Regions from separate parts of the Lysobacter sp. OAE881 genome, predicted to be linked through region 1. Evidence: predicted binding sites of a transcription regulator. Region 1 holds the regulator's gene; the other holds the start of a gene.

Region 1 (8,506 bases):
AGGATGTCGCTCTGGATCTCGACTTCCAGGAAGTTGTAGCTGCGGCGCACGGTAACCAGCTTCTGCTTCACCAGTTCCGACAGCGCTTCCTGGATGCGCCGGCCGATCGAATGCAACTGCTCGCCCTGCGCGGATTCGCGCTCTGACACTTCGCGCGCGGCGTCCTTCCCGCTCGCGCCGAAGGTCGGCATGTCCAGCACCTGCTTCATGCGCGGCGAGGCGATGGGCGTGGACGAGGAGGGGCCGGACTTGGAACCTGGCGTCACCAGCGACGGCCGGTCGAACGCCGAACCGCGCAGCTGGTGCATGCCCAGCTGGATCGGCGAGACCGTGCGCGGCGGGCCGCCGAACGCGGAGGACAGCGCATCGGCCAGCACGCGGTACTTGCCCTCGTTGATCGAGGAGATCGCGTACATCACCACGAAGAAGGCCAGCAGCAGCGTGATCAGGTCGCCATAGGGAATGGCCCACGCTTCGTGGTTGGCGTGTTCTTCGTGCTGGTGGCGGCGGCGCCCGGCCATGGCTGTGCGTGCTCCGTCAGACCACGAAGCCGTTGAGGCGCGCTTCGATGTTGCGCGGGTTCTCGCCCTGGGCGATGCCGATGAGGCCTTCGATGATCATCTCGCGCTCGTCGGCCTGCTGGTTCACCAGGCCCTTCAGCTTGGCCGCCATCGGCAGCAGCATCAGGTTCGCCAGGCCAATGCCGTAGATCGTCGCGGTGAACGCGGCGGCGATGCCGTGACCGAGCTTGCTCGGGTCGGCGAGGTTCTTCATCACCGCCATCAGGCCCAGCACCGCGCCGATGATGCCCAGCGTCGGCGAATAGATGCCGGCGCCCTCGAACACCTTCGCCGCGGCGAGGTCGCGCTGCGACTGGCCGTGCAGTTCGATTTCCAGCATCGAGCGGATGTGCTCCGGCTCCACGCCGTCGACGACCATCTGCAGGCCCTTGCGCACGAACGGATCGTCCTGCGCGGCGACTTCGGCCTCCAGGCCCAGCAGGCCCTGGCGGCGCGCGACGGTGGACCACTCGACCAGGCGCGCGATCATCGCCGGGCGATCCTGCACCGGCGGACGGAACACCCAGCGCACGATGTTCAGCGCACGCTTGAACGTCGCCATCGGCGTCTGCACCAGGATCGCGGCGATGGTGCCCAGGATCACGATGACGAACGCCGCCGGCGACCACAGGCCGGACAGGCCCGCACCCTTGAGGATGCTGCCGCCGATCAGCGCCACCAGCGCCAGTACGATGCCTATGAGGCTGAGTCTGTCCATCGTTGGGAACGTCCGTGAAGGGTTGGGCTGTCATTCCCGCGAAGGCGGGAATCCATGGTTCCGGCGTGGCAGCCTCGACGGAGGGCATGCAGCGCCTGCGAGCTGGATCCCCGCCTGCGCGGGGATGACGGCATAAGTCTTGGCTCGGAGCTTGTTCGTCTTAACGGTCCCTGCCCGCACTACTTGAGCCGCGCAGTCCCGTTCTGAGCAGCGCGTCGACATCCAGGATCAGCGCCATGCGGCCGTCGCCGACCAGGCTGGCGCCGGCATAACCGGCCAGGCCGCGCAGCGTGCGGGGCAGGGCCTTGATGACCACTTCCTCGCGACCGCGCACGCGATCGACCGTCAGGCAGAAGCGCGAATCGCCCGACTGCAGCACCACGCAGGTCGTCGCCGCGCCGGGCTGCGGCGCAAGGCCGAGCCAGGTGCGCAGCTCGATGAGCGGCAGGGGCTGGTCGCGCAGGTCGAGCATGCGCTGGCCGTCCACCCACAGCGGTTCGATGCGGTCGTGCGCGAGCACTTCGACCACGCGCACCAGCGGCAGCGCGTAGACGTCTTCTTCCAGTTCGATCAGCAGCGTCGGCAGGATCGCCAGCGTCAGCGGGACGCGGATGGCGAAACGCGAGCCGCGACCGACTTCCGAATGGATCTGCACCTGGCCGGACAGTTCGCGGATCTTCGACTGCACCACGTCCATGCCGACGCCGCGCCCGGACAGGTCGCTGACTTCGCTTCGCGTGGAAAAACCCGCCATGAAAATGAGGTTGAGGCATTCGTCCGAGGTCAGGCGCGCGGCCGCATCGGAATCGATCAGGCCCTTCTTGATCGCGCTGCGGCGGATCTTTTCCGGGTCGATGCCGGCGCCGTCGTCGCTGACCTCGATGGAAACATGGTCGCCTTCCTGCTGCGCCGACAGGCGCACGGTGCCCTGTTCGGGCTTGCCGGCAGCGCGGCGTGCCTCGGGCGATTCGATGCCGTGGTCGATCGCGTTGCGCACCAGGTGCACCAGCGGATCGGCCAGCGCTTCGACGAGGTTGCGGTCCAGTTCGGTCTCGGCGCCGACGATTTCCAGTTCGACCGACTTCTTCACCTGCCGCGCGACGTCGCGCGCGAGTTTCGGGAAGCGCGCGAACACGCGGCCGACCGGCTGCATGCGCACCATCATCACCGCCGACTGCAAGCGCGAAGTGGCGACGTCGAGCGCGGTCACGGCGCGGTCGAGGTCTTCGTCGCGCAGGCGCGGGCGGATGGTCTTGAGGCGATTGCGCGCGAGCACGAGTTCGCCGACGAGATCGACCATCGCGTCCAGGCGGCGCACGTCGACGCGGACGGTGGGATCTTCGGCCTTCGCAGGTGCGTTCGCGGCGGGCGCCTTCGCCTGTCGCGCAGGCGCCGGCGCGGCGGCCGGCTTCGGCGCCGTGCCGGGAGCACCATGCAGCTGGTCGAGCATCGCGTCGAATTCGGCGTCGAGGTCGCCGTGCGCGGGCGCGGCTTTCGCCGGCTTCGGCGACAACGTCGGCATGTGCGTCGCGCCGGCACCGGTGCCGTCGCGCAGCGACTTCAGCAGCGCGGGCGGTGCATGTTCGGGTTCCTCGCCGTTGGAGATGGCGGCGAGCATGTCCACCAGCAGGTCCAGCGACTGCTGCGCGCCGTCGAACGCCTCGGCATCCATCGGCACGGTGCCGTCGCGCGCGACGTTGAGGCGATCCTCCACGGCGTGGCAGATCTCCACCATCGGGCCGAAGTCGAGGAAGCCCGCGCCGCCCTTGATGGTGTGGAAACCGCGGAAGACGGCGTTGAGCGCGTCGCGATCGGTGTGCGCGTGTTCCAGCGCGACCATCTGCTCGCCGAGCTGGTCGAGGATCTCGCGCGCTTCGATCAGGAAGTCGGCGGCGATGTCGTTGGCGATGGCGCTCATGTGGATCTCATTCCAGTTACGTCATTCCCGCGGAAGCGGGAATCCAGTGACTTCGCCCCGGCGCACGCAAGGCGCTGGATTCCCGCCTTCGCGGGAATGACGAGCAGGAGCGAAGGCACTGAGTGCATCTCAAAGCCCCAGCGACGACAGCAGGTCGTTCGCGTCTTCCTGCGTCGCAGGCGTCGGGTCCACGCCCGCCACCGACGGGCCGTAGCCGCGGTTGTTGTGGTTGAGGTGGATCGGCGTCGCCTCGCTGTCGGTGATCTCGCCCAGGCCGGCGTGCACCGCGCGGACGAGTTCGACGACGCGGCGGATGATCTGGCCCGTCAGGTCCTGGTAACCCTGCGCGGCGGTCATCTCCGACATGCGCGAGCGGATCGCGGCGATGGTCGCGGCCTGTTCCTCGGTCGACGCATCCGGCAGCGTGCCCAGCAGCACGCCGCATTCCTGGATGAGGTCGAGCGTGCGGTGGCTCGCGTCCTCGCTCACGTGCACGACGTGCTCGAGGCGCGCGCAGGCTTCGGGCAGCGAGGCGTTCGGGTTCGCGCTGCCATTGCCGAGCGCGGTGTCGAGCTCGCGCGCGAGCTTGGCCAGGCCCTGCACCAGCGGCTGGCTGCGCCACTGGATCAGCGCGTCGACGTTGCTGCGCCAGCCGGCGAGGTCGTCGTGTTCCAGCGCCCACAGCGCCGCATGCAGGCGGCCGATGACGGCCTGCCTGTCTTCACCGCCGAGCGCCTTCTCGCAGGAGGGCGCGTCGATCACGCGGCCGCTCCCAGGCGTTCGAACACCTTGTTGAGCTTGTCTTCCAGCGTGGCGGCGGTGAAGGGCTTGATGACGTAGCCGTTCACGCCGGCCTGCGCGGCTTCGATGATCTGCTCGCGCTTGGCTTCGGCGGTGACCATCAGCACCGGGATCTTCGCCAGCGACGCGTCGGCGCGGATCGCCTTGAGCAGGTCGATGCCCGGCATGCCCGGCATGTTCCAGTCGGTCACGACCAGGTCGTACGGCGCCTTCTTCAGTTCCACCAGCGCGGTCATGCCGTCGTCGGCTTCGGCGGTGTTGAAGAAGCCCAGGTCGTTGAGCAGGTTCTTGACGATGCGGCGCATGGTCGAGAAGTCGTCGACGATGAGGATGCGGATGTTCTTGTCCATGTGGGCTTGCTCGTTACGAAGGTGGAAATCAGAGGGGCGAACTCCCTCCCCTGCGTGCAGGGGAGGGTTGGGGAGGGGTGAAGTGCACAGCGCCGCTCCATCCGGTGCAGTGCCTGTGCCCGGCGCTGGCGCGCCGCTTACCCCCTCCCAACCTCCCCCTGCACGCAGGGGGAGGGGCGAAAACCATCAAAACTCGTCGTCGTCGTCGTTGTGCGAGCCGCGCCATTCGCCCAGTCGCGAACGCAGGCGCAACATCGCCTGGCCGTGGATCTGGCAGACGCGCGATTCGGAAACGTTGAGCACCGCGCCGATCTCGCGAAGGTTCAGTTCCTGCTCGTAGTACAGCGACAGCACCAGCTGCTCGCGCTCGGGCAGGTTGCCGATGGCGGCGCCGAGCGCCTGCTTGAAGGCGACCTGTTCGAACTCGCGCGCGGGCGTCGCACCGGCGTGGCCGCCCAGGTGCGGTTCGCCGTCGTGTTCGTCGACGTGCGCTTCCAGGCTGATCAGCTGGCCGCGCGCGGCGTCCTCGAGCATGCGGTGGTATTCGTCGAGCGGAACGGCGAGCCGGGTGGCCACTTCCTGCGCGGTCGCGGCGCGGCCGGTGCTCTGCTCGACCTCGCGCGTGGCCGCGACGACGTCGCGATAACGGCGATGCACCGAGCGCGGCACCCAGTCGCCACGGCGGATCTCGTCGATCATCGCGCCGCGGATGCGGATGGACGCGTACGTCTCGAACGCGGCGCCCTGGTCGGCCTGGAAATTGCGGGCGGCGTCGATCAGGCCGAGCATGCCGGCCTGGATCAGGTCGTCGATCTCGACGCTGGCGGGCAGTCGCGCGGCGAGGTGGTGCGCGATGCGGCGCACCAGTTCGCCATGCTTCTCGACGACTTCCGTCGCGTTGACCGTGTCGGCCGCGCGCTGGGTCGCCTTGTAGTGCTGGGCGGCGGCGTTCATGCGACGGCGCTCCTCAACGGATCGTTGGTGCTGGCGGCGCTGGCGCCGTGGGCGACGAGGCGCTCCATGAAGAACTCCACGCCGCCGCGCGGGCCGACCGGCGACTGCCAGCTGTTGGCGCGGCGCGCGATGTCGCGGAAGGCCAGCGCCGACGGGCAGCCCGGGAAGGCTTCGACGACGGCTTCCTGGCGCTGGATCGCGCGGCGCAGCCATTCGTCGCGCGGCACCGCGCCGAGGTAATGCAGCGTGACGTCGAGGAAGCGCGCGCTGACGCGTTCGAGCTTCTCGAACAGCTGCTTGCCCTCGATGGCGTTGTTGACCTGGTTGGCGAGCACCTGCACGCGGGTCACGCCGCGCTCGCGGCTGAGCACCTTGATCAGCGCGTAGGCGTCGGTGACCGAGGCCGGTTCGTCGCAGACCACCACGATCACGTCCTGCGCGGCCTGGCAGAAGGTGAGCACGCTGTCGGAGATGCCGGCGGCGTTGTCGACCACCATCGCGTCCAGCGGCAGGTCGAGCTGGCAGAAGGCGTGCACCAGGCCGATGTGCTGCTGCGGGAGCAGTTCGGTCATGTGGCGCTTGCCCGATGCGGCCGGCACGACCCAGAGGCCGCGCGGGCCTTCCAGCAGCGTGTCCTGCAGCTCGCAGCGGCCGGCGAAGACGTCGGCGAGCGTGAACTGCGGCGACAGGCCGAGCATCACGTCGACGTTCGCAAGGCCCAGGTCGGTGTCCAGCAGCAGCGTGCGCTGGCCGGCGTGGACCAGCGCCATGGCGAGGTTCACCGATACCGAGGTCTTGCCGACGCCGCCCTTGCCGCTGGCCACGGCGATCACGCGCACGGGCGGGCGTGCGGTGCCGTTGGCGGCGGGAATGGCGTTGATATCAGCTGGCGAATGCATGTCGGTCCTCGGTGGGGAGGGTCACGGGGCGGGGCTTGAGTTGCGTCAGTTCGAGAGACCCGAGGGGGTTATCGGCAGCACGTCGCACTTTCTCGAGGGTCGAAACCAGACGAGTTGCGTCGGCGGCGGCGATGTCCGTCGGGACGGCCTGTCCGTCGGTGGTGTAGGCCAGGCTCAGGCCCTGCTGGACCAGCACCGACAGGGGCGAACCCAGGCGGCCGGTCTCGTCGAGCTTGGTCAGCACCACGCCTTCCGGCGAGGCCGGGCGGTAGCGGCGGACCACTTCGCCCAGGTCGTGGGCGTTGGTGTTGGCGGGCAGGACCAGCAGGCTGCGCACGCGCTTGGCGGCGCGCAGCCAGAGGATCTGGCCGAGCAGGGCGCGGTCGCGCAGGCCGTGGCCGGCGGTATCGACCAGCACCAGCGGGTAGTCGGCCAGCTGGTCGAGCGCGTCGTTCAGCGCCTCCGGGCCGGCGGCTTCGCACACGGTCACGCCGAGGCGGCGGCCGAGGATGTGCAGCTGTTCCGTCGCGCCGGGGCGTTCGGTGTCGGTGGTCACCAGGGCGACGTCGCGTGCGCGGTGGCGCTGGGCGAAGCGCGCGGCGAGCTTGGCCGCGGTGGTCGTCTTACCGGCGCCGGTCGGGCCGACCAGGGCGATCACGCCGCCGTCGTCGATGGGTTCGTGGCGGGCGACGGAAATCGCGCGCGCCAGTTCTTCCAGCATCGGTTCGCGCACCTGCGCCGGATCGAGTCGGGCGTCGATGCGGCCGGCGATCGTCTGCGCCAGATTTTCGTCGCAGCCGTACCCGACCAGCATGTCGAACGCCGCCGCACGCGCCGGCGAACCGCGCAGGCGCTCGACGGTGAGCTGCCCGAGTTCGCGCTCGATCAGCGCGCGCATCGTCGCCAGTTCGTCGCGCATGGCGATGAAGGACGGATCGCGCTGGTCGGCAACGGCGTGGAGGTGCGTCGGGGCTGCTTCAGCCCCTCTCCCCTCGGGAGAGGGGTTGGGGTGAGGGGCAACGGAGTGGGTCGTCAGCAGATCGACGTAAGAGGCAGAACCCCCAGCGGCAGCGTTGTCCGCGGCCTGATGGCTGCCTTCTTCCTTCATGTCCAAAGAGGGAAGCGAAGCCTCATCGCTCCACAGATCCGCCAGGCTGCGATATTCGTGCGCCGGGTCGGCCGCTGCGACCTGCGTCGCGGAAAGCGCGGCCGGCACTTCAAACTCCGCCGCCTGCGCCGATAGAGAGGGTGCAGCGTCACCGATCACGACCGCAGCCGTGGGCGCGACCCGTGTCGGATCGGTGACGCTGTCCCTTGTTGCTTCTTGTGCGACCGCGGCCTGCGCAAGCGCAGCCACCGTCGCCTCGAACTTTTCGCCCTGCGGAATCAGTGCGGCCATCATCGCGTCGAAGCGCGAGGTGTCCGGCGGCGGCAGCGATGCCGCGACCCGCGTTTCGTCCTTCGGTGCGCGCGGCGCGGTCGGCACCGGCGTGCCGTCGCCGATGGCGAACACGGCGCGGCCGCGGATCGGCGACTCGGCGACCTTGGCCTTCGCCTTGGCCGACAGCGCGACCACGGCCGGTTCCTCGCGTTCGACTTCCACGCGCGTGGCGTGCGCGGGTTCGGATTGCGTCATCTCGATGCGCTCCACGGTGGCGCGGGTGTCGGCCTGCTGCGTTGCGTCGGTGGCCGGCGCGTCGTTCGACGGCGCCGTCCACGCGGCCTTGGATTTCGACGGCTTGGTGAGCAGTGCGGCGAGCGAACCGAAGCGGGTCTTCTCTTCGGTGTTCGCGGCCGCGCGCAGCGCTTCGGCCTCGCTGGAGATGGACGCGCGCGACGCATCCATCGCCGGCTGCGACGTGCGCATCGTCGGCACCGCGGCCACCGTCGCCGGCGTGACCGGCGAGGCCACCGGCGACGGCGCGGCCGGCATCGACGGCAGCGCGGCGCGCAGGGCCTGCTGCGCCAGCGATTCGTCGTAGTCGGTGGCCGCGACGATCTCGATACCGTCCTCGGTCGGACGGTTCGACAGGATCACCGCGTCGGGACCCTGTTCGTCGCGCACCATGCGCAGCGCGGTGCGCATGTCGGGAGCGGTGAAACGTTTGATTCGCATGGTGGGAGGCCGTGATTCGTGATTAGTGATTCGTGATTCGCAAAAGCATTGGGTGACTGCAGCGGTGATGCGCTTCGTAACCTGTGAGTCATCGGCGTTTGCTTCTGACGAATCACAAATCCCGAATCACGAATCACGGCTCAAACTCACCCGACCGCCCCCACCAACCGCAACCGCTTGTCCTCCGGCA
Region 2 (8,506 bases), 2.8 Mb from region 1:
ACACGGCGGCCTTCATCATGGTCAACGGCGAGTCGGAGATCTGGCACCGCAACCTGCGCTTCAACATGGGCGTGCGTTACGCGATGACCGACCAGGACATCAGCGGCCCGGTCACCATCGGCGGCGTGCGCCAGTGGCAGACGCTGAGCAGCGACTACAACGAATGGCTGCCGTCGTTCAGCGCGGCGTGGGACGTGGCCGAAGACGTGGTGCTGCGCACCTCGGCCTCGCGCACGATGACGCGTCCGAACCCGAGCTCGATGCTGCCGGCGACGACCTTCAGCGACATCTCCGCGCAGGTCGCCACGCAGGGCAACCCGGACCTGACCCCGTACACCTCGACCAACTTCGACATCGGCGGCGAGTGGTACACCGGCGGTGAAGGCTTCGTCGGCCTGACGCTGTTCAACAAGCGCATCAAGGGCTACACCTACCAGGGCGTGGTCACCCGTCCGTTCACCGACCTCGGCATTCCGTTCGAAAGCCTGGTCGATGCGCAGCAGCAGGCGATCAACTCGCGCGGCGGCCCGAACGTGGCGACGGTCAACGTGCAGCAGCAGGTCAACGCCGACGCCGAGCTGGAGATCAACGGCTGGGAAGCGATCTGGGTGCAGCCGCTGAGCATCGTGCTCGACGGCCTGGGCTTCATGGCCAACTACTCGAAGATCGATATCTCCACCATCGGCAAGGATGCGGCCGCGCTGTCGAGCAACGTCTACGGCCTGTCGCCGAGCCTGTGGAACGCGACCATCTACTGGGAGAACGACGTCGCCCAGGCGCGCCTGTCGTACAACTGGCAGGAAGGCTCCGCCGCCAGCGGTTCCAACCAGCAGGGCATTCCGTTCGCGCAGCTGTACGGCGAGGATCGCGGCCAGCTCGACCTGTCCAGCAGCTACACGCTGGTCAACGTGAAGTCCAAGCCGCAGATCTTCTTCAACGTGACCAACATCCTGGGCGAGGAGCGCCGTTCCTTCTTCGCCTTCGAGAACGCGGTCAACGACATGTACGATTTCGGCACCACGTACACGGTCGGCGTCCGCGGCACGTTCTGATGCGGTAAACCTCCCCCGCGCCCGCGGGGGAGAGGGGAAAACGCGGCCCGTCCAGTGCAGCGCACCGGGCGGGCCGTGGTGTATATGAAGCGGCGGCACAGCGCACACGACAGGTGATCATGAACAGCACTTCCGAACCGTTGTCGGTCACCGAAAAGATCGGCTACAGCCTCGGCGACCTCGCCGCGAACCTCATCTTCCAGACGCTGGTGACGTTCCTGGCGTTCTTCTACACCGACGTGTACCGCATCCCGGCGGCCACGGCGGCCACCATCATCTTCATCGGCGGCATCCTCGGCGCGTTCGTGTTCACGCCGATCGTGGGCATCGCCGCCGACCGCACCAACACGCGCTGGGGCAAGTTCCGTCCGTGGATCCTGTGGACGGCGATTCCCTTCGGCGTGTTCTCGCTGCTGGCCTTCAGCACGCCCGATCTCGCGCCCGGCGCGAAGGTCGCCTACGCGATGGGCACCTACACGCTGCTGGTGATGATCTACGCGGCCAACAACCTGCCGTACTCGGCCCTGAGCGGCGTGCTCACCGGCTCGATGGCGCAGCGCAACAGCCTGTCGGCGTACCGCTTCGTCGCGGTGATGGTCGCGCAGTTCATCATCCAGGCGCTGCTGCTGCCGCTGGTGCTGATCCTCGGCGACGGCGACAAGGTGCGCGGCTTCCACAACACGATGATGCTGTTCGCCATCGTCGGCACGGTGTTCTTCCTGATCACCTTCTTCACGACGAAAGAGCGCATCGTCCCCGCGCCGGAGCAGAAGTCGAGCGTGAAGCAGGACCTGTCGGACCTGGCGCGCAACCGCCCGTGGGTGGTGATGCTGATGCTCACGATCCTGGTGTTCGTGACGCTCGCGCTGAAGGGCGGCATGTACGTGTACTACTTCAAGTACTACCTGAGCGAGCCGCACCTGGCGGGGTTCCTCGACGAAGTCGGCTTCAACGGCTTCATCGCGGGACTCAACTCGGTGCTCACCGGCATGGGCCTGACGGAGTTCCAGTGGCCGAAGGACGCGCCGACGTCCGCGCTGAGCCTGTTCAACGCCGGCGGCATCATCTTCATGATCCTCGGCATCGGCTTCTCGAAGAAGCTCGCCGACCGTTTGGGCAAGCGCGACGTGTTCGGCGGCGCGCTGCTGGTGTCCACGCTGTTCATGCTGGTGTTCCTGCTCTTCCCGCCGCAGGCCACGTGGGTGGTGTTCGGCGCGCAGATCCTGCACGGCTTCTTCTACGGCATCACCATTCCGCTGCTGTGGGCGATGATCGCCGACGTCGCGGATTACTCCGAATGGAAGAACCACCGCCGCGCCACCGCGATCATCTTCTCGGCGATGCTGTGCGGGCTGAAGATCGGTCTGAGCGTCGGCGGCGCATCCGTCGCCGGCATCCTCGCGTACTACGGTTACAACGCCGATGCCGCGATGCAGTCGCCGCAGACCGTCGACGGCATCCGCCTGGCGGTGAGCCTGTACGCATCGATTCCGTTCCTGCTGTGCGTGGTGCTGCTGTTCCTGTACGAGATCAACAAGCCGATGGAATCGCGCATCGAACAGGAACTCACCGCCCGCCGCCTGCAAACCGCCTCGGCCTGATCCGGAGATTCCCCATGTCCGACCTCTCCCAGAACCAGGACCTCGGCGCCATCGCCGCCAAGGCGATCTCGCAGCCGCTGGTCACGCACATCTACACCGCCGATCCGTCCGCGCACGTGTTCGAAGGCAAGCTGTACGTCTACCCCTCGCACGACATCGACGCCGGCATTCCGTTCGACGATGAAGGCTCGCACTTCGGCATGGAGGACTATCACGTCCTGCGCATGGACTCGCCCGACGGCGAGGCCGTGGACTGCGGCGTCGCGCTGCACGTGCGCGACGTGAAGTGGGCGCAGCGCCAGATGTGGGCGCCGGACGCGGCGACGAAGGACGGGAAGTACTACCTGTATTTCCCGGCCAAGCGCGCCGATGGCGTGTTCCAGATCGGCGTCGCCGTCGGCGATCGCCCGGAAGGTCCGTTCGTTCCGCAGCCCGAGGCCATCGCCGGCAGTTATTCGATCGATCCGGCGGTGTTCACCGACGAGGACGGCGAAAGCTACATGTACTTCGGCGGCCTCTGGGGCGGCCAGCTGCAGAAGTACCGCGACAACGTGCGCGACGAGGCGCACGCCGAGCCGGGCGACGACGAGGCCGCGCTCGGCCCGAAGGTCGCGCGCCTGCGCGGCGACATGCTGGAGTTCGCCGAAGCGCCGCGCGAGGTCGTGATCCTCGACGAAAACGGCGAACCGCTGAAGGCTGGCGACCACGAGCGCCGTTTCTTCGAGGCGTCTTGGCTGCACCGGTTCGGCGGGAAGTACTACTTCTCGTATTCGACCGGCAACACGCACCTGCTGTGCTATGCGGTCGGCGACAGCCCGTACGGACCGTTTACCTACCAGGGGCCGATCCTGACGCCGGTCGTGGGCTGGACCACGCATCACTCCATCGTCGAGTTCGATGGACAGTGGTTCCTGTTCTATCACGACAGCATCCTGTCGGGCGGCGTGACGCACCTGCGTTCGATCAAGGTCGCGTCGCTGCAGCACGACGCGAACGGCCGCATCGTCACCATCGACCCGTATGGCGCGTGACGCCGCGACGGCGCGGCTCGAACCGGGCCCGCTGGTGACGCTCACGCATGGCGCGATGTCGGTCGACGTCGCGCCGCAGGCCGGCGGGCGCATCGCGCAGATCCGCGTCGACGGCATCGGTCAACTCGCGGGTTTCAGCCACGACAACGACGCGACGATCGGCTGGGGTTCGTATCCCATGGTGCCGTGGGCGGGGCGCGTGCGTCGCGGCGAATTCGCGTTCGAAGGCACGTCGCACCGGTTGCCGGCGAACCTCGGCGTGCACGCGATCCACGGCGCCGGCTTCGCGCTGCCGTGGCAGGTCGATTCGCAATCGCCGCACCACGTCGGGTTGTCGCTGGCGCTGCCGGCGGATGAGCGCTGGCCGTTCGGCGGCATCGCACGGCAACGCATCGAGCTCGAAGCACGCGGCCTGCGCATGACCCTGTCGGCCACCGCCGGCGAACGCGCGATGCCGGCGGAACTGGGCTGGCATCCGTGGTTCCTCAAGCCCGACCGCATCGAGTTCGCCCCGACCGCGTGGTATCCGCGCGACGACGACGGCATGGCGACGCGTCCGCTTGCGCCGCCGCCGCCCGGCCCGTGGGACGACTGCTTCATGAACGACGCGCCGGTCATGCTGCATCGTGGCGCACAGCGCGTCACGCTGACCTCCGATTGCGCGCACTGGGTCGTGTTCGACATGCCCGAGCGAACGACGTGCGTGGAGCCGCAGAGCGGCCCGCCGGATGCCTTCAACCTCGAACCGCGCGTACTGGCGCCGGGGCAGACGCTGGAGCGCTGGTTCCGGCTGGCGTGGTGACGCCGCTTCGATGAACGACTGTGACCGCCCTCGCGCATGCGCAAGGGCGATCGATACGGACCTCAATGTTCCCCGGACAGCGCCGTTAACCCAATCGTGTCCTGGGGCGGCTCATGTTCATCATCATCGGTTTCATCGTCGTAATCGGCAGCGTGCTGGGCGGTTTCGTGCTGTCGCACGGCCAGCTGGGCGCGTTGTGGCAGCCCTATGAGTTGCTCATCATCGGCGGCGCCGCGGCGGGCGCGTTCCTCGTCGCCAATCCGCTGAAGGTCGTCAAGGCGTGCGTGGGCGGCATTCCGCGCCTGCTCAAGGGCTCGCATTACAAGAAGTCGGACTACGTCGACATCCTCGCCATGCTCTACGACGTGCTGATGAAGGCGCGTCGCGAAGGCATGATGGCGATCGAGCGCGACGTGGACGAACCGCAGACGAGCGAGCTGTTCCAGAAGTACCCGAAGCTGCTCGCCGACAAGCCGCTGATGGAATTCACCACCGACTGCCTGCGCCTGATGGTCAGCGGCAATTTCGAGGCGCACGAGCTCGAACAGGTGCTCGACATCGAGCTGGAAACGCATTCGAAGGAAGCGGGCGAGCCCGCGCACGCGCTGCAGGTGCTGGCCGACTCGCTGCCGGGCTTCGGCATCGTCGCGGCGGTGCTGGGCATCGTGATCACGATGGCGTCCATCGGCGGCGAAGCGTCCGAGATCGGTCACCACGTCGCAGCCGCGCTCGTCGGCACCTTCCTCGGCATCCTGCTGGGTTACGGCTTCGTGGGCCCGCTCGCGGCGGCGATGCACCACCACGCGCAGGAAGAGGCCAAGGCGTTCGAGGTCATCAAGATGGCGTTGGTGTCGAGCGTGCGCGGTTACGCGCCGAGCGTGGCCGTGGAATTCGCGCGCAAGCTGCTGTTCTCCGACATGCGCCCGGCCTTCGCCGACCTGGACGCGCACCTGCGCGGCAAGCGCTGACATGGCCGCCAATCGCGAACGGCCGGTCATCATCCTCCGGCCGATCAAGCGCGTGGCCGGCGGGCATCACGGCGGCGCGTGGAAGGTCGCCTACGCGGACTTCGTGACCGCGATGATGGCGTTCTTCCTGGTGATGTGGATCGTCGGCATCACCGACAAGCAGCAGCGCGCCGCGATTTCCGAATACTTCAAGAACCCCAGCGCCGTGGTCGGCAAGTCGCTCAAGCCCGCGCCGGGCGCGAACGGTCCCGGCGGCGCCGCGGACCGCCTGATCCCCACCACCAGCGCGGTCGCCGTCGCGGGCGGGCATGGCGCGGAGTTCGGCGCACGCGAGCCGATGAAGCTCTCGCCGCAGCAGGCCCGGGACATCGCGCGCGAGGAAGAAAAGCGCCGACTCGACGCGCTCAAGCGGACGCTGGAAGAGGCGGTCGAACGCAGCCAGGCATTGGCGCCGTTCAAGGACCAGCTGTTGATCGACCTCACGCCGGAAGGCCTGCGCATCCAGATCGTCGACAAGCAGAACCGGCCGATGTTCGACAACGCGAGTGCGCGCCTGAAGGACTACGCGCACGCGCTGCTCGGCGAGATGGGCGGCCTGCTCAACGATGCCCACCACCGCATCGCGCTTAGCGGCCACACCGACGAGGTGCCGTACCACTCGGCGGGCGGCTACGGGAACTGGGAACTGTCCGCCGAACGCGCCAACGCCGCGCGTCGCGCGCTCGTCGAAGGCGGGCTGGAAGAAGACCGCATCTCGCGCGTGGTCGGACTGGCGGCGTCGGTGCCGTTCGACAAGCGCGATCCACGCTCGCCGTTGAACCGTCGCATCAGCATCGTCGTGCAGAACCCGGAAGCCGACGTCATGACGCCGGCCGACAGCCTGCCCGGCAGCGGCGCACCAGCGCCGGGCGCGCTGCCGGAAGTGGGGCCCAACCGGGTCGCAGGTGCGCCGGACGAAGCGGAACACGGGCACGGCTGACGCCCCGGTTTGCACTGGACGGTGCCTCGCCTTGCCGGTACGGTCGGCAGACTTTCGACCGGGGAACAGGGAATGCTCAGGTACTTCGCAAGGCAGGCCGTCTTCACGCTGGCGCTGGCGATCTCCGCCGCCGTGCCGGCCGCAGCCAACGAAATCCATCCGAACATGGATGCCACGGCGATCCTCGACCAGCAGCGGCAGCTCCGCGTCGAGGTGGAACAGCGCAGCGGCCGGTACAAGGACATGCCCGCCACCGAGCGCGCCACGCTGCTGCGCGAGCAGGACAAGGTCTTCACCTTGCTGCGCGACCGCAGCGCGATCACGGAGCTGCCCGAGGCCGATCGCATCCTCGTGTTCAACTCGCTCGAATCCATCTCCGCCATCGTCAACCGCGCGCCGGAAGAGAAGCTGGTGTGCGAGCGCACGCGGAAGGTCGGCAGCAACCGAACGGAGACTGTCTGCATGACCGCCGCCGAACGCCGCGCGCGTCGCGAAGCCGACGCCAAGGCGCTGGGCGATCGCAATGCCGCCTGCCTGAAAGGCGGCGCGGATTGCCTCTAGCGCGTTCGTCGGCGACCGGCGCGCATCACGGGCGCGGGGGCGGGCAGGGACTATGATCGGGCGGCGCGCGCCAGGCGCGCTGCAGGCATCCGCGTAGTCCGTCCGAACCCCCACCCGGAGAGCGACCATGAGCGAACACGTCTACAAGCACCTCGAGCTGACCGGCTCGTCGAAGACCAGCACCGACGATGCGATCCGTCGCGCGATCGAGCGCGCGTCGGAGACGGTGCGCAACATCAAGTGGTTCTGCGTGCAGGACGTCCGCGGCCACGTCGAGGACGGAAAGGTCGCCCACTGGCAGGTGACGATCAAGGTGGGGTTCACGCTGGAGGAGTGAGGGGCGCGCTTGGGCTTCTGTTGCTCTGAGGCCTCTTCGTGAACAGCATCGCGAGTGCGAGCGTTGATGCTCTACCGACCCTCACCCCAACCCCTCTCCCGGTGGGAGAGGGGCTAAACCGTCATTCCAGCGAAAGCTGGAATCCATGTGGATTCGCGCGAGCAGGGTTGAGGTTCTCGATCAAGCATCGAGGATCCGTCGCGATGGGAAGCAATGCGCAGCGCTGTACGGACCCGGTCGTTCGCCCGTATCGCTTCGTTACCCCTCACCCCAACCCCTCTCCCGCAGGGAGAGGGGCTGAACCGTCATCCCGGCGAAAGCCGGGACCCAGGCCCGCAGCGCATGGGCACCGCGGCGCCGCTTCTCTCACCCCCAACCCCTCTCCCGGTGGGAGAGGGGCTGAAGCACGCACTCAGTGCGCGCTGACCGCCGCTTCGGCATAACGCGGCGTCGCCGCCATCGCCGGTGCGCTGTCACGCGCGGACTTCGAACCCGACAGGTCGGCGACCTTGTAGCCGGCGGTCTGCATCGTGTGCAGCAGCGGGTTGTCGAAGGGGCGGTCGATCGTCTTGCGCAGGTTGTACAGGTGGCTGCGCAGCGTGTCCGAATCAGGCGATTCGCCCTTCCAGATCTCGCGCTCGATTTCCTGGCGCGACACCACGCGCGGCGATTCGCGCATGAGGATGCTCAGCAGCTGGAAGCCCGTCGGCGACAGGTGCAGTTCCATGCCGTCGCGGTGGACGGTCATCGCTTCCGGATCCAGCACCAGGTCGGCCACGCGCAGGACGCCGCCCCCCATCGCCTTGCGGCCGCGGCGGATGAGCACGGCGATGCGCGCCTCCAGTTCCTGGATCGCGAACGGTTTGGTCAGGTAATCGTCGGCGCCGGCTTCAAGGCCGGTGACCTTGTCGTCGAGCGTGTCGCGCGCGGTGAGCATCAGCACCGGCGTCGAACGGCGCTGCTCGGCGCGGATGCGACGGCACACGTCCAGCCCGTCCAGGCGCGGCAGCGTGCGGTCGAGGATGATCGCGTCGTAGGTGTTTTCCGCGGTGAGTCGCAGTGCGTCGGCGCCGTCGCGCGCGAAGTCGACTTCATAGCCGCGCGCTTCGAGGAATTCACCGACCATCTCTGCGATCGCCATGTGATCCTCGACGATGAGGATGAGTCCGCCGGCC

The links. The regulator FliA, encoded in region 1, starts transcription of late flagellar genes. The targets are predictions, from matches to a motif close to TAAAGTTTNNCNNNCNNNGGCCGATAA.
Region 2: the regulator FliA is predicted to act here: its motif matches at 4,549-4,575, upstream of motA (flagellar motor stator protein MotA).

The regions. Positions count from the first base shown of each region.
Region 1 covers NZ_JBEPOG010000001.1:3,663,513-3,672,018, reverse strand. Annotated here, with positions in the region: gene motD (flagellar motor protein MotD) at 1-521, opposite strand, end outside; gene ABIE51_RS16885 (flagellar motor protein) at 538-1,278, opposite strand; gene ABIE51_RS16880 (chemotaxis protein CheA) at 1,439-3,196, opposite strand; gene ABIE51_RS16875 (protein phosphatase CheZ) at 3,326-3,958, opposite strand; gene cheY (chemotaxis response regulator CheY) at 3,955-4,347, opposite strand; gene ABIE51_RS16865 (RNA polymerase sigma factor FliA) at 4,534-5,301, opposite strand; gene ABIE51_RS16860 (MinD/ParA family protein) at 5,298-6,200, opposite strand; gene ABIE51_RS16855 (AAA family ATPase) at 6,184-8,316, opposite strand; gene flhA (flagellar biosynthesis protein FlhA) at 8,463-8,506, opposite strand, start outside.
Region 2 covers NZ_JBEPOG010000001.1:821,025-829,530, forward strand. Annotated here, with positions in the region: gene ABIE51_RS03700 (TonB-dependent receptor) at 1-1,052, shown strand, start outside; gene ABIE51_RS03705 (MFS transporter) at 1,172-2,653, shown strand; gene ABIE51_RS03710 (glycoside hydrolase family 43 protein) at 2,668-3,684, shown strand; gene ABIE51_RS03715 (aldose epimerase family protein) at 3,674-4,486, shown strand; gene motA (flagellar motor stator protein MotA) at 4,600-5,454, shown strand; gene motB (flagellar motor protein MotB) at 5,456-6,433, shown strand; gene ABIE51_RS03730 (hypothetical protein) at 6,506-6,994, shown strand; gene ABIE51_RS03735 (dodecin) at 7,122-7,331, shown strand; gene ABIE51_RS03740 (response regulator transcription factor) at 7,744-8,506, opposite strand, start outside.